2 regions of the Pseudoalteromonas sp. SG43-8 genome follow, and region 1 is predicted to be linked to the other one. Evidence: predicted binding sites of a transcription regulator. Region 1 holds the regulator's gene; the other holds the start of a gene.
The links. The regulator MetJ, encoded in region 1, represses methionine synthesis genes. The targets are predictions, from matches to a motif close to TAGACGTCTAGACGTCTA.

Region 1 (8,099 bases):
TTTTCAACATAAGCGGCGTCGATTACTAATGACGAGCCTGCTTTTTCAGAAGCATCGTATGAAATTTCTTCCATCAATCTTTCCATTACAGTGTGTAGACGACGGGCACCGATGTTTTCGGTTTTCTCGTTAACTTGCCAAGCTGCTTTGGCAATACGTTCAATTGCATCGTCGCTAAACTCAATCGATACCTGCTCAGTTTTAAGCAGCTCTCGTTGTTGCTCGGTAAGCGATGCATGAGGCTCTGTAAGGATGCGTTTAAAGTCATCTGCAGTAAGTGCTTCAAGTTCTACTCGAATCGGTAAGCGGCCCTGTAGCTCTGGGATCATATCTGATGGCTTTGCCATCTGAAACGCACCAGAGGCAATAAACAGCATATGGTCAGTTTTAACCATTCCGTGCTTAGTATTTACAGTTGAACCTTCAATTAGCGGTAGTAAGTCGCGCTGAACACCTTCTCGGCTCACATCTGGACCTGAAGAATCGCCGCGCTTACAAATTTTGTCTATTTCATCAATAAACACAATACCGTTTTGCTCTACTGCAAAAATAGCTTGCTCTTTTAGCTCTTCAGGATTTACTAATTTAGCGGCTTCTTCTTCCGTTAATAGTTTGAAGGCTTCTTTGATTTTTAGTTTACGCTTAGTGCGCTTATCGCCGCCCATGTTTTGAAACATGCTTTGTAGCTGGTTGGTCATATCTTCCATACCAGGAGGCGCCATAATTTCTACGTTTGGTTGTGCTTGTGCTAAATCGATTTCAATTTCTTTATCATCTAGCTGACCTTCACGTAGCTTTTTACGGAACGTTTGGCGAGTTGATGAGTTATCATCACGCTGCGTTTCGCCGTATTGATCTTTCGCTGGTGGTAAAAGGGCATCTAAAATGCGCTCTTCTGCTGCTTCTTCGGCGCGATGTTTAAATTTCTTAGTCTGCTGTTCGCGAGTCATTTTAATTGATACATCGACTAAATCGCGGATGATAGTCTCAACTTCTTTACCAACATAGCCAACTTCAGTGAACTTAGTCGCTTCTACTTTAATAAAGGGTGCGTTAGCAAGTTTTGCTAATCGGCGGGCAATTTCTGTTTTACCTACACCGGTTGGACCAATCATTAAAATGTTTTTTGGTGTTACTTCGCTGCGTAAATCTTCTTTGAGTTGCATGCGGCGCCAGCGGTTACGAAGTGCGATAGCCACTGCTTTTTTTGCTTTAGCCTGACCTATAATGTGCTGATCTAGCTCGTGAACAATTTCTCTTGGGGTCATATCAGACATGATAGTTCCTATTATAATTCTTCGATTGTTTGGAAGTTATTAGTAAATACGCAGATGTTGCCTGCAATAGTTAAGCTTTTCTCTACTATTTCACGAGCGCTTAAATCTGTATTTTCTAAAAGGGCGGTTGCAGCTGATTGTGCAAAGTTACCACCACTGCCAATTGCAATTAGGTCGTTTTCAGGTTGAACCACATCGCCATTACCGGTAATAATTAAAGAGGCTGTTTCGTCTGCAACAGCGAGCAGAGCTTCGAGTTTTCGAAGTGCACGGTCGCTGCGCCAATCTTTAGCCATTTCTACTGCGGCTTTAGTTAGGTTTCCTTGGTGCATTTCTAATTTGCTTTCAAAGCGTTCGAAAAGAGTGAAGGCATCAGCAGTACCGCCGGCAAAACCAGCGATTACTTTGCCATTATAAAGACGTCGAACTTTACGGGCGTTGCCCTTCATTACGGTATTACCAAGAGACACTTGGCCATCGCCGCCAATTACAACCTTGTCGCCACGGCGTACACTTACGATAGTAGTCATGTTATTCCTCATCATCGAGCTGCAGAGGCAACTCGTAAAAAACGATTATGAAGAGGTTATATGGGTGAATGGTTTATTTTCAAGTCCAGCCCCAAATTCCGCAGCCGACTATTTTTACACGTTTAAGTTTGTTTTTATCACTTTCGGCTTGGCGTTTGGTTTTATAAGGGCCTAAGCGCACTTTATACCAAGTACCATTGCTGCCTTCAGCCTGTTTTATTTCAGAAATGAGGCCTGCAAATGCTATTTTAGCTTTTAGCGATTCCGCTTGTGCGTGGGTTTTAAACGAACCACACTGCATAACGTAAGGGCCTTTTTGCTCAAGTTCTTTCACTTCAACTTGAATCTCGTGGTTTCTAATTTCTTTAATAAACTCTGGTGTGCGTGGAATAACCACTTCTACTTTTGCGGGCGCAGTGGGGTTTGCTTGTTTTTCGACAAGTTTTGGATCTGCATTACTTTTAATAAACCATAATGTATAAGCAAAACCACTGACGAGTAAGATGGCTATGACAGCTAAAAGAATAGGAAATGGTTTTTTAGCGGGTGCGTTTTTTTTACTGTTTCTGCCTGCAGGCTTTTTGTTAATATAATCGTGCTGTGCCATGGTGTTATTTTGGCCTTAACCTAAATCATGTCTATAGGGTCTACGTCTAAGCTCCAGCGTACTTTTTGTGCAAGTTTACTTGAACTTAAATAATCAACCATTTGCGCAAGGTACTGATGTAATATGCGGCGATCTTGCGCTTGAATATGTAATTGAAAACGATACATACCTGCGACTTTTTCAAGTGGAGCAGGGATCGGACCGAGCAATTGTATACCAGATACCCCATTCACAGGAACCAAATCCGTCAAAAAATCGACGACTAGCTTAATGCTGTGTCCTTGTGCACGGACAATAGCCATATTTGTAATGGGTGGTAAGTCTGCATCATCGCGTTCACTCAGTGCAAAGCGAGCAAAGTCTTGGTAACCATTATTAACTAAGTCTTGTAAAAGCGGGTGTTCTGGAAAGTGTGTTTGTAATAATACTTGCCCAGGTTCCCCTGAACGCCCAGCTCGCCCCGCGACCTGAGTAACTAACTGTGCTAAATGCTCTGTCGCCCTAAAGTCGCATGAGTATAAACCGCTATCTACGTCTAAAATTATAACAAGGCTTACATCTGCAAAGTGATGGCCTTTGGCAAGCATTTGTGTGCCAACTAAAATGCGTGCACCGCCTAGGTTTATTTCATCTAGTGCTTTTTCAAGGCTGCCTTTACGGCGAGTTGAATCGCGGTCTATGCGAGTAACGGGTGTATCTGGAAACTCGGTCGATAAAAACTCTTCAATTTGCTCTGTACCTTTGCCATTTGGAAATATTTGCGTACTTCCACAATCAGGACATTGGTGAGGAACAGGGTATTGATCGCCACAGTGATGACAAATCATTTGCCCAATCGCTTTATGAAATGTGGCGCTGGTACTGCAGCGTTTACATTCACTTAGCCAGCCACATTCATGGCAAATAAGAGTGGGTGAGAAACCTCGACGATTTAAAAAAACCATAACCTGTTTACCGCGATTTAAGTGTTGGCGCATAGTTGCAAGGCTTGCATGTGCAATACCTGCTTGGTCGGGTTGGCCTTTCATATCGAGTAACTTAAATTGGTTATCTGTCGCAGTTTGCGCGCGCTCGGTTAAACTTAGTAGCTGATATTTGTTATTAATTGCTTTGTGAAGTGTTTCAAGTGCGGGTGTAGCACTGCCTAATATAAGTGGTATTTTATGCTGAAAAGCTCTGTATGCGGCCAAATCACGAGCATGGTAACGAAGGGTATCTTGTTGCTTAAATGATGAATCGTGCTCTTCATCGACAACGATCATACCGAGTTTTAAAAATGGCAGAAAAATACTCGAACGTGTGCCTATAACTATTGCACAACTGCCTTTTTCGCAAAAACGCCATGTTTGCAATCGCTCGTTGTCGGTAAGGGCTGAATGCCAAAGCATAATGGGTGTATCAGGAAAGCGGCGACGAAAACGGTTTACAGTTTGTGGCGTTAAGCCTATTTCTGGCACTAATACTAATGCTTGCTCGCCACGTTTGAGTACTTCTTCTAGGCACTGTAAATACACTTCTGTTTTACCACTGCCAGTTACGCCTTCTAATAAAAAGCTGCTAAATCCACTACTTTGATTTATTGCCGTACAGGCAACCGCTTGTTCTTTATTAAGTACTGGTTTACTACCGACAGTTGGAGCAACACTTTGCCATTGGTTATCGTGCTCAATAGTTTGTGTTATGAGTTCTTTATCTATTAGGCTATCGATTGTTTTTTTACTAAAGCCAAGAGCTTTTAATTCGGTTAACGATGATTTCCCCGATTGCGATAACTGCTTTAATAAATTGAGCTGTGTTTTAGCTTTTAATGACGGTACTTTTGCACCTTTTTCTGTCAGGGCAACCATATTAATACTGGTTTTATCTGGCGATTCACCTTGGCGAAGTGCACTTGGTAGCGCTATGTGAATAGTTTCGCCTAAGGGATAGCAATAATAGCGGGCAGTAAAGCTAAGGAGTTCTAAATGTTGGGCGCTTAAAATAGGGGTATCGTCTATTACCTCTATAATATTCTTAATTTTATCTAAAGGGACGTCGGTACTGTTTTTAATACCCAGAACAACAGCTACTTTTTTTTGATTACCAAAAGGTACTAAAACCCGCATACCCGGTAGTATGGGTGTTGATAAGCCACTGAGCTGCTCTTCTATTTTATAATCAAAGGTGCGTGGAAGCGGGACTTTAATAGCAACTTCAACAAAACTCATAACAACTCAACCCGTAAAATTAATGCTGTAATGTACTAAAAATACCGCTAAAAACCTACTAGCAATAGTACTTGAGAAAGAGATTGTTCACTTTTTTAGCGAAAAGATAAATAAATACTTGTGCAGGGGAAGGTTGTTGGATAAAATCCGCCACCAACAAATTTGTTTTAACGACGTATGGTGCCAGACTTCGGGTTTGGAGAGCGATGCGGCCTTAACTAGAGGTTCCTATGAAAGAAGGTATTCACCCTAAGTACGAAGTAATTTCTGCAACATGTTCATGCGGAAACAAATTCGAAACTAGCTCAACTCTTTGTAAAGATATTCACTTAGACGTATGTTCTGCGTGTCACCCGTTTTACACTGGTAAGCAAAAGATTTTAGACACTGGCGGCCGTGTTGATCGCTTCAACAAGCGCTTCGGTGCACTTAGCAGCAAGAAGTAATTATTGCTGTTTAGTTAAAAAAAGCACCTTAGGGTGCTTTTTTTGTGTCTAAAATTTACCACTTCTTATCTTATTTAGCTTGCTCGAGCTACATCACACCTTGCATAACTATTTCCTATTCTTATTCTGAGTATGCATAAACCTTTGCAGACAAATTGATAGATATTCTCTATATTTTAAATAGTACAAATTTTAACTAGGTTGATAAAAGTAGCTAACGTGGGCTTATCTGTTTTTAAAGTAGTGTAGTAGGCTGTTATTTTAAGTTTATGATGATACGTTAAACATACATTTTTTTAATATTTTAATAGACATAAACGCACCTCAAAACTTACTTTTTTGGTGAATTTTTATTTATCAAATGTTTATATAATCCTGCAAAGTTACTGAAAAACCTCTTAAAATTAAAGGATATAGCATATAACAGGATAGACCTGATATTGCTTGGAATTTAAAAATAATAAGGGTATCGTACCCCAAGACTCCACCTCTCACTTTAACTTAAATTGCAGGATACCATCGCGTTATGTCTGACTTTCGTGAACAAGCACTACATTATCACTCACATCCCGTACCTGGTAAAATTAGCATTGAGCTAACAAAACCAGCTGAAACAGTTCAAGACTTAGCCCTAGCTTATAGCCCAGGTGTCGCTGAGCCTGTACGTGAAATTGCCGCAGATCCTGCAAATGCATATAAATATACCGGTAAGGGTAACATGGTTGCGGTTATCACTAATGGTACTGCAATTTTGGGCTTGGGTAATTTAGGTCCTTTAGCGTCTAAGCCCGTAATGGAAGGCAAGGCGTTATTGTTTAAACGTTTTGCAGGGCTTGATTCTATTGATATTGAAGTAAAGCACAAAACAACAGAAGACTTTATTAACACGGTTGCCAATATTGCTGACACATTCGGTGGTATTAACCTTGAAGATATTAAAGCACCAGAGTGTTTTGAAATTGAAAAAGCATTAATAGAGCGTTGTAGCATTCCTGTTTTTCATGACGACCAACACGGCACCGCCATTGTGACGGCTGCCGGCATGTTAAATGCGCTAGAAGTACAAGGTAAATCAATTGAAGATGCAATAATTGTATGTTTAGGTGCAGGCGCTGCTGCAGTTGCGTGTATGGAACTGTTAATTAAGTGTGGTGCACTGCGTGAACACATTTATATGCTTGACCGTAAAGGTGTTATTCATACTCGTCGCGATGATTTAAATGAATATAAACAGCTTTTTGCTAACAATACCGATAAACGCACATTGCAAGATGTAATTGCAGATGCTGATGTGTTTGTTGGTGTTTCGGGTCCTAACTTGTTAGCTGCCGAAGATTTAAAACTAATGGCAGAAAAACCGGTCGTGTTTGCATGTTCAAACCCAGATCCAGAGATCGATCCTGCACTTGCTCACGGCGCACGCAACGATTTAATTATGGCAACAGGGCGCTCTGATTACCCTAACCAGGTTAACAATGTTTTATGTTTTCCGTTTATTTTCCGTGGTGCACTTGATGTACGTGCAAGCGCGATTAACGATGAAATGAAAATTGCTGCAGTTGAGGCTATTCGTAGTATTGCCAAAGAGCCTGTACCTGCAGAAGTTTTAAAAGCCGCAGGCGTAGATAAGCTAGAGTTTGGTGCGCAGTATATTATTCCAAAACCAATGGATCCGCGTTTACTACCGCGTATAGCTAAAGCTGTAGCACTTGCTGCGGTAGAGTCGGGTGTTGCGCAAATTGACTTGCCTGAAAATTATATGGCGTAATATATAACGCTTAAACAAAAAAACCTCAGCAATGCTGAGGTTTTTTGATTAAAAAGGTAACGATTTATTCTTCGTTTAAAATAGGCACTTCTAAACCCATTTCTTGCATTATCTTTTTAACTTCTTCTGGTACTTTTTCTGCGTTGTCTTTACGTAGGTCATCGTCATTTGGTAAAGGTTGGCCAGTAAATGCATGCAAAAACGCCTCACATAGCAATTCACTATTTGTTGCATGGCGAAGGTTGTTGATTTGACGACGCGTACGCTCATCCGTTAAAACTTTTAATACATTTAGCGGGATCGAAACGGTGATCTTTTTAACTTGCTCTGATTTTTTCCCGTGTTCTGCGTATGGGTGAATATACTCACCATTCCATTTAGCCATAAGATGTATCGTTGCCTCAGATTATTAATTTCTCACACGGTATAAAAAGCGTGTAAATATGCGTGAAATTCTATCGATTTAAAAAAGATAGTCAAATAATAGATACCGATCTATCTTAATAAGCCTATTTGGGATGTAAAAATAAGCTCACTTTTGTGAGCTAAAATGTGGTACTAGCAAACGCCTTTCCTAACTTTAGCCATCTAGAGCTTTAAAATACTTTGACTTATTAAAACGGATAACTTACTCTTTTAGACGTCTAAACATCCAAATTAATCAGGTGACGAATATGAGCGAAAAAAACAAAGCGACCATTGCTGTACGTAACGGCGTTGATGCTGATAAACATCATGGTGCAGTGGTGCCGCCAATTTATTTATCAACGACTTATTCGTTTGCCGACTTTGATACTAAGCGTGAGTATGATTATGGCCGCAGTGGTAACCCTAATCGTGATATTTTAGCAGAGACGCTTGCTAAGCTTGAAGGCGGCGCTCGTGGCATAATTACGGCCACTGGTATGGCTGCCGTGCATTTAGCTACTCAGCTACTTAACAGTGACGACACGTTAGTAATTCCACATGATTGTTATGGTGGTAGCTATCGTTTATTTACATCGTTACAAAAACGCGGACTATTGAAGCTTGAAGTATTAGATTTAACAAAAGAAGAAAGCCTTCAACAAATTTTAGCAATTAAACCTAAGCTTATTTGGATAGAGACTCCAAGTAACCCAGTACTTCGTTTAACCGATATTAAAGCGGTTACCGATGTTGCTAAGCAATGCGGTGCATTGGTTGCCGCAGATAACACGTTTTTGTCTCCTGCCTTACAAAACCCTATTAAGTTTGGTGTAGATATTGTGGTGCATTCAACTAC
Region 2 (8,099 bases), on a different contig from region 1:
TCCATCGAAATAGTGGTCGAGTTAAACGTGTTGGTTTCGATAATATCGGCGCCCGCCGATAAAAAACCACGATGAATATCAGTGATTAAGTCGGGCTTAGTTAGGCTTAATAAATCGTTATTGCCTTTAATTAATACATGCCAGTCTTTAAAACGCTCTCCGCGATAGTCTTCTTCTTCTAGCTTATGATCTTGGATCATGGTGCCCATAGCGCCATCTAAAATTAAAATGCGTTCTTTTAATGCGGCGCTTATTTCGGCTTGCTTATTATTTGTAGGCGCGTTATTCGGCATAGTTGTTAGTCCTCACGTCTTGGCTAACTAAATTAATATCATACGGTGTGGTTTGGTACACGTAGTAATTTAACCAGTTCGAAAAAAGTAAAAAAGCATGGCTTTGCCACGTTTTTGAAGGTTGTTTGGTTGCATCGTCATCCGGAAAGTAATTTTCGGGCTTTGGTGCATTAGGGCTTTTTTTACAATCGCGCTCGTATTCTGCTTTTAGCGAGTCGGCGTCGTACTCTGGGTGGCCGGTTATAAACACTTGGCTACCCGATTTGTTTTTAAGTAAGTAAGCCCCTACTCGCTCAGAACCTGCCAGTACAACGAGTTCTTCACAGGCGTTTATTTTATTTATATCAATATGGCCGTAGCGTGAGTGCGGTACTAAAAAGGTATCGTCGAATCCGCGAGTCAGTGCACCGTGATCAAAATAACACTGGTGAGTAAATACGCCACACAGTTTATCGTCTTTTAAATCGCGTTTTAAATTGTAACGGTGATATAACGCTGCATGCGCTGCCCAACACGAAAACAACGTAGAGGTAACGTGTTGCTCAGCCCAATCAATAATGACTTTTAGCTCATCCCAATACGCTACATCGTCGTATTCTAAATGCGCAAGTGGCGCACCGGTTACTATTAATGCATCGTAATTGTTGTCTTTAACCTCAGAAAAATAACGGTAAAAGGTATCAAGGTGCTCTTCTGAATTGCTGCTACTGCGGTGAGTGTCGAGGCGCAGTAGTTCTACGTTTACTTGCAAAGGCGAATTGGCAAGTAAGCGAATAAACTGAACTTCGGTTTCTACTTTATTAGGCATCAAGTTTAAAATAGCCAAACGCATTGGGCGTATTTCTTGCGTTTTTGCACGACTTTTTGGCATTACAAATACGTTTTCTTGACGTAAACGTGCAATTGCCGGCAACTCGTCTTTTACTGTAATTGGCATACTTTACTCCTGCTCATAAAAACCGAGGCTTAATTATGAACTGAAAGTAAAAAATATCAACCTCTAGATGTATAGATGTCCAAATGAAATTTATTCATGGTTTTTTTAAGACTTACTAAAAGCTATAGATGAGGGGCAGTGCATTTATATTGAAGTACTTTGTTTTAGTGAATTGAAACAGCGCTACTAAAATCAGTAGCGCTATTATAATTAAAAACGATAATTTACAGATAAATTAAGAGCGTAAATATCGCCTTCATTTGTATCAAAATATTGGTATTCAGCACTTACTTGCCAGCGTTGAGTTAGCCTAAAGTCAATGCCGGTTCCGTACGTTACGCCGCCTTCATCGTAGTTTTGCTCAGTTATTAGCGTAGAATTTGTATCTGTACCAGTTATTGATTCTGCAAGGTTTTTTAAGTCGCCTTCATTGTAACTTAATTTATTTCTACCATAGCCACCAAATAAAAACACATCAGCTCGAGATGAAATTGGATAATTAGCTTTTACAAATATACTTGTTTGCAAATCAAGGCTCGAATCGATTTCGCTCTTAATGAATTCTGAACTAAGCGAGCCGTCCTGTGGGTTCTGAGTGTAAACAATTCCGTGTAGAGGCGTTGACTCATCATTTAACCCAAACCCTATACGCCCTTCTAATGCAAAGTAACGCGAAAACTGATATCCAAACCGGCCGTAAAGCGTTGTAAACTGTATGCTATCACTCTCGTATACATCAATTTGCGTAGACCCTATCCCTATTCCTTGGTAATAACCATTTACATGGAGTATGTCTGCTTGGCTCGAAAATGAGTATAAACCTAAAAGTAATGCCCCTAACTTTGTAACTATATTCATGTTCATTCCTTTAAACCTTTGTAATATTTAATAATGTGATGTTGAACAACAAACTAAGTGTGGCCTGCCTATATAACTTGCTTATACTTTACAGTTTGTAAATATACTGTACCACTTTTGTTAAAAATGGAATGTATTTGAACAATATAAAACAATAGATTACAGAATTTTACACAATAGAAATCCTGTAATAGTAGTGTTTTTAACGAGCAATCAAAACAAAGTACCGCTTAGGTAAGTGTATTGTTCTATACAGCATTCGTTGACTGTTTCACCCGTCAGCCACTACAATACAACATTGAAATTTTTATTATTATTTGAAGGCTTTCCTCCATGGTTTTACCTGATAAATTTATATTCTCGATGAGTCGAGTATCTAAGGTTGTGCCACCTAAGCGCACTATCTTAAAAGATATTTCGTTGCACTTTTTTCCTGGCGCTAAAATTGGTGTGCTTGGTTTAAACGGTTCTGGTAAATCTACGTTACTGCGTATTATGGCCGGTGTTGACCAAGATTTTGAAGGTGATGCACATCCTCAGCCTGGTACTAAAATTGGTTATTTACCGCAAGAACCTATTTTAGACGAAAGTAAAACAGTACGTGAAACTGTTGAAGAAGCTGTTGGCGAAGTTAAGCATGCACTTAAACGTCTTGACGAAGTGTATAACGAATACGCCATGGAAGACGCTGACTTTGACGCACTTGCAAAAGAGCAAGGCGAGCTCGAAGCTGTTATTCAAGCGCACGATGGTCATAACATCGACAACGTTTTAGAACGCGCAGCTGATGCACTTCGCCTGCCAGAGTGGGATGCTAAAATTGAGCACCTTTCAGGTGGTGAGCGTCGCCGTGTTGCTATATGTCGATTATTACTTGAAAAACCAGACATGCTTATTCTTGATGAGCCTACTAACCACTTAGATGCTGAGTCGGTTGCATGGTTAGAGCGCTTCTTACACGATTACGAAGGCACTGTTGTGGCAGTAACGCATGACCGTTACTTCCTTGATAATGTAGCTGGTTGGATATTGGAGCTTGACCGTGGTGAAGGTATTCCATGGGAAGGTAACTACTCTTCTTGGCTTGAACAAAAAGATGCGCGCTTACAACAAGAACAAAAATCTGAAAAAGCTCGTCAAAAATCAATTGCGCAAGAACTTGAATGGGTTCGTTCAAACCCTAAAGGTCGTCAAGCTAAGTCAAAAGCACGTATGGCTCAGTTTACTGAAATGCAGCAGTCTGATTACCAAAAACGTAACGAAACTAACGAGATGTTTATCCCACCTGGTCCGCGTTTAGGTGACCAAGTACTTGAAGTAACTAATCTTCGTAAGAGTTTTGGCGATCGTGTTTTAATTGATGACTTAAGCTTTAGCATGCCAAAAGGTGCCATTGTGGGCATTATTGGTGCGAATGGCGCGGGTAAATCAACACTGTTTAAAATGATAAGCGGTGAGCAAACGCAAGACAGCGGTAGCATCAGCGTTGGCGAAACAGTACACCTAGCTACTGTTGATCAGTTCCGCGACGGTATGGACGAAAGCAAAACTGTTTTCCAAGAAATATCAGACGGACAAGACGTACTGAAAATTGGTAACTTTGAGTTCCCAAGCCGAGCATATGTAAGTCGCTTTAACTTTAAAGGTAACGATCAGCAAAAGTTTGTTAAAGACCTATCAGGTGGTGAGCGTAACCGTTTACACCTTGCTAAGTTATTAAAAGCTGGCGGCAATGTGTTACTACTCGATGAGCCAACCAACGACTTGGACGTTGAAACACTACGTGCACTGGAGAACGCTATTTTAGAGTTCCCAGGTTGTGTAATGTGTATCTCGCATGACCGTTGGTTCCTTGACCGTATTGCTACACATATTTTAGATTACCGTGATGAAGGTCAAATTAACTTCTTTGATGGTAACTACACTGAATATGAAGAGTGGCTTAAAAAGACCCTAGGCGCTGAGGCAACTCAACCTAAACGTATTAAATACAAAAAAATTGGCTAAAAATATTGGTTAATTTTATGTTTGTATAACTTAAGCCTTGCACTTTGCAGGGCTTTTTTATGCCACCAGCATTACAGGAGCACATCTTGCTAGCATGTAGAGAATTACCCGCTATGCTTAATTTATTATAAAAACAGTAAGGCTAAATTAGGTTATGCAAAATCGTCGACAGTTTTCTCGTGTGCTATTTTCAACTAACGCTCTGTTATGTTTTGATAGCCAACAGTATCCGTGTAAATTACTCGATCTATCGCTACATGGCGCGTTGGTCACTAATTGTGATGCATTTATTGGCAGCCACAATACGCAAGCAATACTGCGTTTTACATTGCCTCAAAGCGATATAGAAATAAAAATGGAAGTAGTAATTTGCCATATTGAAGCCGATCATATTGGTTTAAAATGCCATCATATTGATATAGACAGTATTACTTATTTAAAGCGATTAATAGAGCTAAACTTAGCCGATGATGAGCTACTGCATCGCGAATTAGCGTCACTTATTAATGACTCACAATAGACTCATTCTCTTAAGTTGATTACCATAGCGCAAACTTTATAAAGCTTGTAAATATGCGCTTAAATCCTCATTTGCCTTTGGTATACCATCCTAACTACTCGTTTAGCTTTGATCCCAAGCATCGCTTTGTAATGAGTAAATTTGCACATTTATATCAACATGTTGCAGAGCTTGGTTTAATCGGCAGTAACCTAGTTGAGCCAATATTAGGCACGCCAGAGCCCCTTGAGCTTGTGCATTGCGATAATTATATCCAAGATTTATGGCTCAACCGCTTAGATGAAAAAGCAATGCGTCGCATTGGTCTACCTTGGTCAAAAGAGCTTATGGCACGTACCTTTACAGCTCCTCAAGGTACTTTACAAACAGCTCGTTTAGCACTTAAACATGGTATAGCGTGTCATCTTGCTGGTGGTACACATCACGCACATAATGACTTTGGTTCAGGTTTTTGTATGGTTAACGATTTGGCCTTCACCACGCAAACTTTAATTGAATCGGGTGAGGTAACTAACGTACTTATTTTTGATTTAGACGTGCACCAAGGTGATGGCACAGCCGCAATGTTACAGCATCAACCCTATGCGTATACTTGCTCTATCCATTGTGAAAAAAACTTCCCCTTTAGAAAGTCCGCTAGCGATTTAGACATTGGCCTGGCAAATAATATGAAGGACGACGAATACCTTGCCGTAGTTGACGACACCTTGAGTTATTTACTTAAAGAGCTAAACCCAAGCTTGGTACTTTACGATGCTGGCGTTGATATTTGGCAAGGCGATGGCTTGGGTAAATTAGATATCAGCTGGGATGGCATAGTTAAGCGTGACCATTTAGTGCTAAAACGCTGCCTTGAACATAATACACCTGTAGCTACTGTGATAGGTGGAGGTTACGATAGAGATCACCTTCGCCTAGCAAAGCGCCATGCTATTGTTGTTGAACAAGCGGCTGGCTTTTAGTTTGAAAGAAAAATGTTAAATTATCGTTCTTATTTAATATGTAAAATAAAAACGAGCATATTATGAAACAGTTATTTATTACCATCACGCTAATTTTATTAAGCTTTACAGCTTACGCACAAGATACAAGCTCAGAAGCAACATACCCTAAGCTACCTACATTAAATTTACAAATGGCTGATGGTTCTGCTCTCAACACTCAAGATTTATTAGGTCAGCCTTACGTTTTACACTTTTGGGCAACGTGGTGTCCGTATTGTAAAAAGCTGCAGCCAGCACTTCAAAAAATTGATGATATGGGCTTAAAAGTTATTGCCGTGAGCTTTAAAGAAGATGACGATGCCATTCCCGCTAAAGCACTTAGCGAAAGAGGCTATACTTTTAAAACAGCTGTAAAAGCCGATGCAATAGCACAGCAATTAGGTATACGAGGCACACCTACTACATTGTTTGTAAATAAAGAAGGCAATGTAATTTGGCTGACTAATACGTCAAATCCAGAAGATCCAAACCTACATTTAAAGGCACGAACATTGTTGCACTCCATCGACATGGCAACTGAGTAACTTATTGCGCTTTTAACTGATTAGGTGTTAAGCCCGTCCAGCGTTTAAAGGCGCGCCGAAAGTTAGGTATATCGTAAAAAGCTAAATGTTCAGCGACTTGTTCGTTATGTTTAGCGCACAGAGTAAGTAGGTAAATAGCTTTGTGCTTATTTTGCTCATCTATTAACGCTGAAAAGCGTACCCCATTGAGTTTGAGTCTGCGCTTAAATGTAGCTGAGCTCATAGCAAAGTGCTTTGCGGTACACTCTAAATTAGCATTTGGGTGAGAGTATAAGTATCTGCAGACGGCTTCAATAAAAGTCATGCTAACTACGCTTTTATTATGTAGCTGCGACTGCGCTTGCATAAATCGTAATTGACTCGCGTGCGGGTTTTTAGCCCTTAACATGGTTTTATTTAATACCCAGCGAGTACATGGCTTATCAAAACTTACCTTTAGCCCTAAATTTTGTTCGTACTCTTGAATATGCCGAGGGCGTTTAAAAGCAAAGTCGAACTGACAATGCGGGTAACTTTCGCTCACTCGTTTAAGTAAACTATAAAATGCAGTGCTGTATATCTCTAGCACATAGTGGTAAAGGCTTTCATCAAACCCATGTGCTGGCTGAATATAAATATAAACATTATCGTTTTTAATATACGTTTGGCTAAACAGCAAAGGCGCTAATTGCATTCTTAAAAGTGATAATTGCTTTAATACTTGAGCTAAATTATCGCTATATATTAATGCCTGAGCTTCGGCTCGCGTGTCGTTAATAAGTTGGCTACCGAGTAAAAAACCACTGTCAGTACTTTTCATCAACAACTTAAATTGAGCTAATAAACGCACCTGCTGAGACATACTAAATGTATGCTGAAAATTAAGTAAGTCTTGTTCAAAAATACCGGTACCGCGTAGCAGCTTATGTAAATTTATGTTTCGGCTTTGAGCAAGCTCTACAGCTGACGTAATAAGCCCTTGAGCGCTTAAATATTTGTCGTCTTGGCTAACAAACATGTGCACGGTGCGCTACTTTTAGTTGATGCTTTTTTTGTTGTAATTGACTATGCAGTTGGCTTGTTAGTTTACCTGTACTGCTATGCTTATTACCTTGTATTAAGGAGGTAGTGACATATTGAAACTTTGCTTTTTTAGATGCTTCAACTTTAAATGCACAATGCTTTAGAGCTCCTTTAATTTGTGCCATCAACTCTTTAGCTTGCTGCTCTGTGGTGGCTGGCATCAATACCATAAAGCAATCTCCTGCGTAGCGGCACACTACATCACTTAGTCGGCAATTCATTAACAATAGCTCGCTAATTTCACGCAGTAACCGGTCGCCCTCACTAAAGCCAAACTCACTATTAAAATGCGAAAAATCACGAATATCAATCGCGCCAAGCCAGAGTGGTTGTTTGCTCGTAAGTTGCTCTTTAATTGCAGAATCTAGGTACTGCGCTTTATAAAGGCCCGTTATTGGACACACCTTATCGTACTCACGTAAATGCGCTTCACGGCGGCGTAGCTGACGATTTAATACGTACTGCTCTTGATGCCAATAATACAAACCCACACTAGTTAACAACATGCCTAAAGGTGCTGGCAGAGATTCAATCCAACTGAGCCATTGATGGGCGGGATGCATTAGCCATTCATCAAGTAAATCTAGGGTTGCCGAGAACATAAATAACCCAACACCTATTACTAAGTAAGTGGTTACTTTACTCGGTGGTCTTGAAATTAATAACGCGGTAATCCATACAAGAGTCATTAATACAATACCGCCCTCCCCCATAATATCGAGCCACTGAATACTGGCGTAAGTTTTTAATACACCTAAATAACTACTTAAAAACACAGCGCTAAAAAACATCGCAATAATAGCGTTTATTAATAATCGGTGGCTGATAAAGGGGTTAAATCGCATGTGCGGTATCTCGTTTATAAATGAGTTTTAAAGTTAGTTCATACAAGTT

Region 2: the regulator MetJ is predicted to act here: its motif matches at 1,295-1,312, upstream of metA (homoserine O-succinyltransferase).

The regions. Positions count from the first base shown of each region.
Region 1 is NZ_JACJEX010000014.1:946-9,044, reverse strand. Features, by position in the region: gene hslU (HslU--HslV peptidase ATPase subunit) at 1-1,277, opposite strand, end outside; gene hslV (ATP-dependent protease subunit HslV) at 1,289-1,807, opposite strand; gene H5122_RS17515 (SPOR domain-containing protein) at 1,887-2,414, opposite strand; gene priA (primosomal protein N') at 2,435-4,621, opposite strand; gene rpmE (50S ribosomal protein L31) at 4,852-5,067, shown strand; gene H5122_RS17500 (malic enzyme-like NAD(P)-binding protein) at 5,594-6,835, shown strand; gene metJ (met regulon transcriptional regulator MetJ) at 6,900-7,220, opposite strand; gene metB (cystathionine gamma-synthase) at 7,510-8,099, shown strand, end outside.
Region 2 is NZ_JACJEX010000005.1:128,553-136,651, forward strand. Features, by position in the region: gene H5122_RS11610 (homocysteine S-methyltransferase family protein) at 1-293, opposite strand, end outside; gene metA (homoserine O-succinyltransferase) at 283-1,230, opposite strand; gene H5122_RS11620 (porin family protein) at 1,441-2,088, opposite strand; gene ettA (energy-dependent translational throttle protein EttA) at 2,422-4,095, shown strand; gene H5122_RS11630 (PilZ domain-containing protein) at 4,250-4,615, shown strand; gene H5122_RS11635 (histone deacetylase) at 4,669-5,577, shown strand; gene H5122_RS11640 (TlpA disulfide reductase family protein) at 5,640-6,143, shown strand; gene H5122_RS11645 (AraC family transcriptional regulator) at 6,145-7,146, opposite strand; gene H5122_RS11650 (GGDEF domain-containing protein) at 7,130-8,050, opposite strand.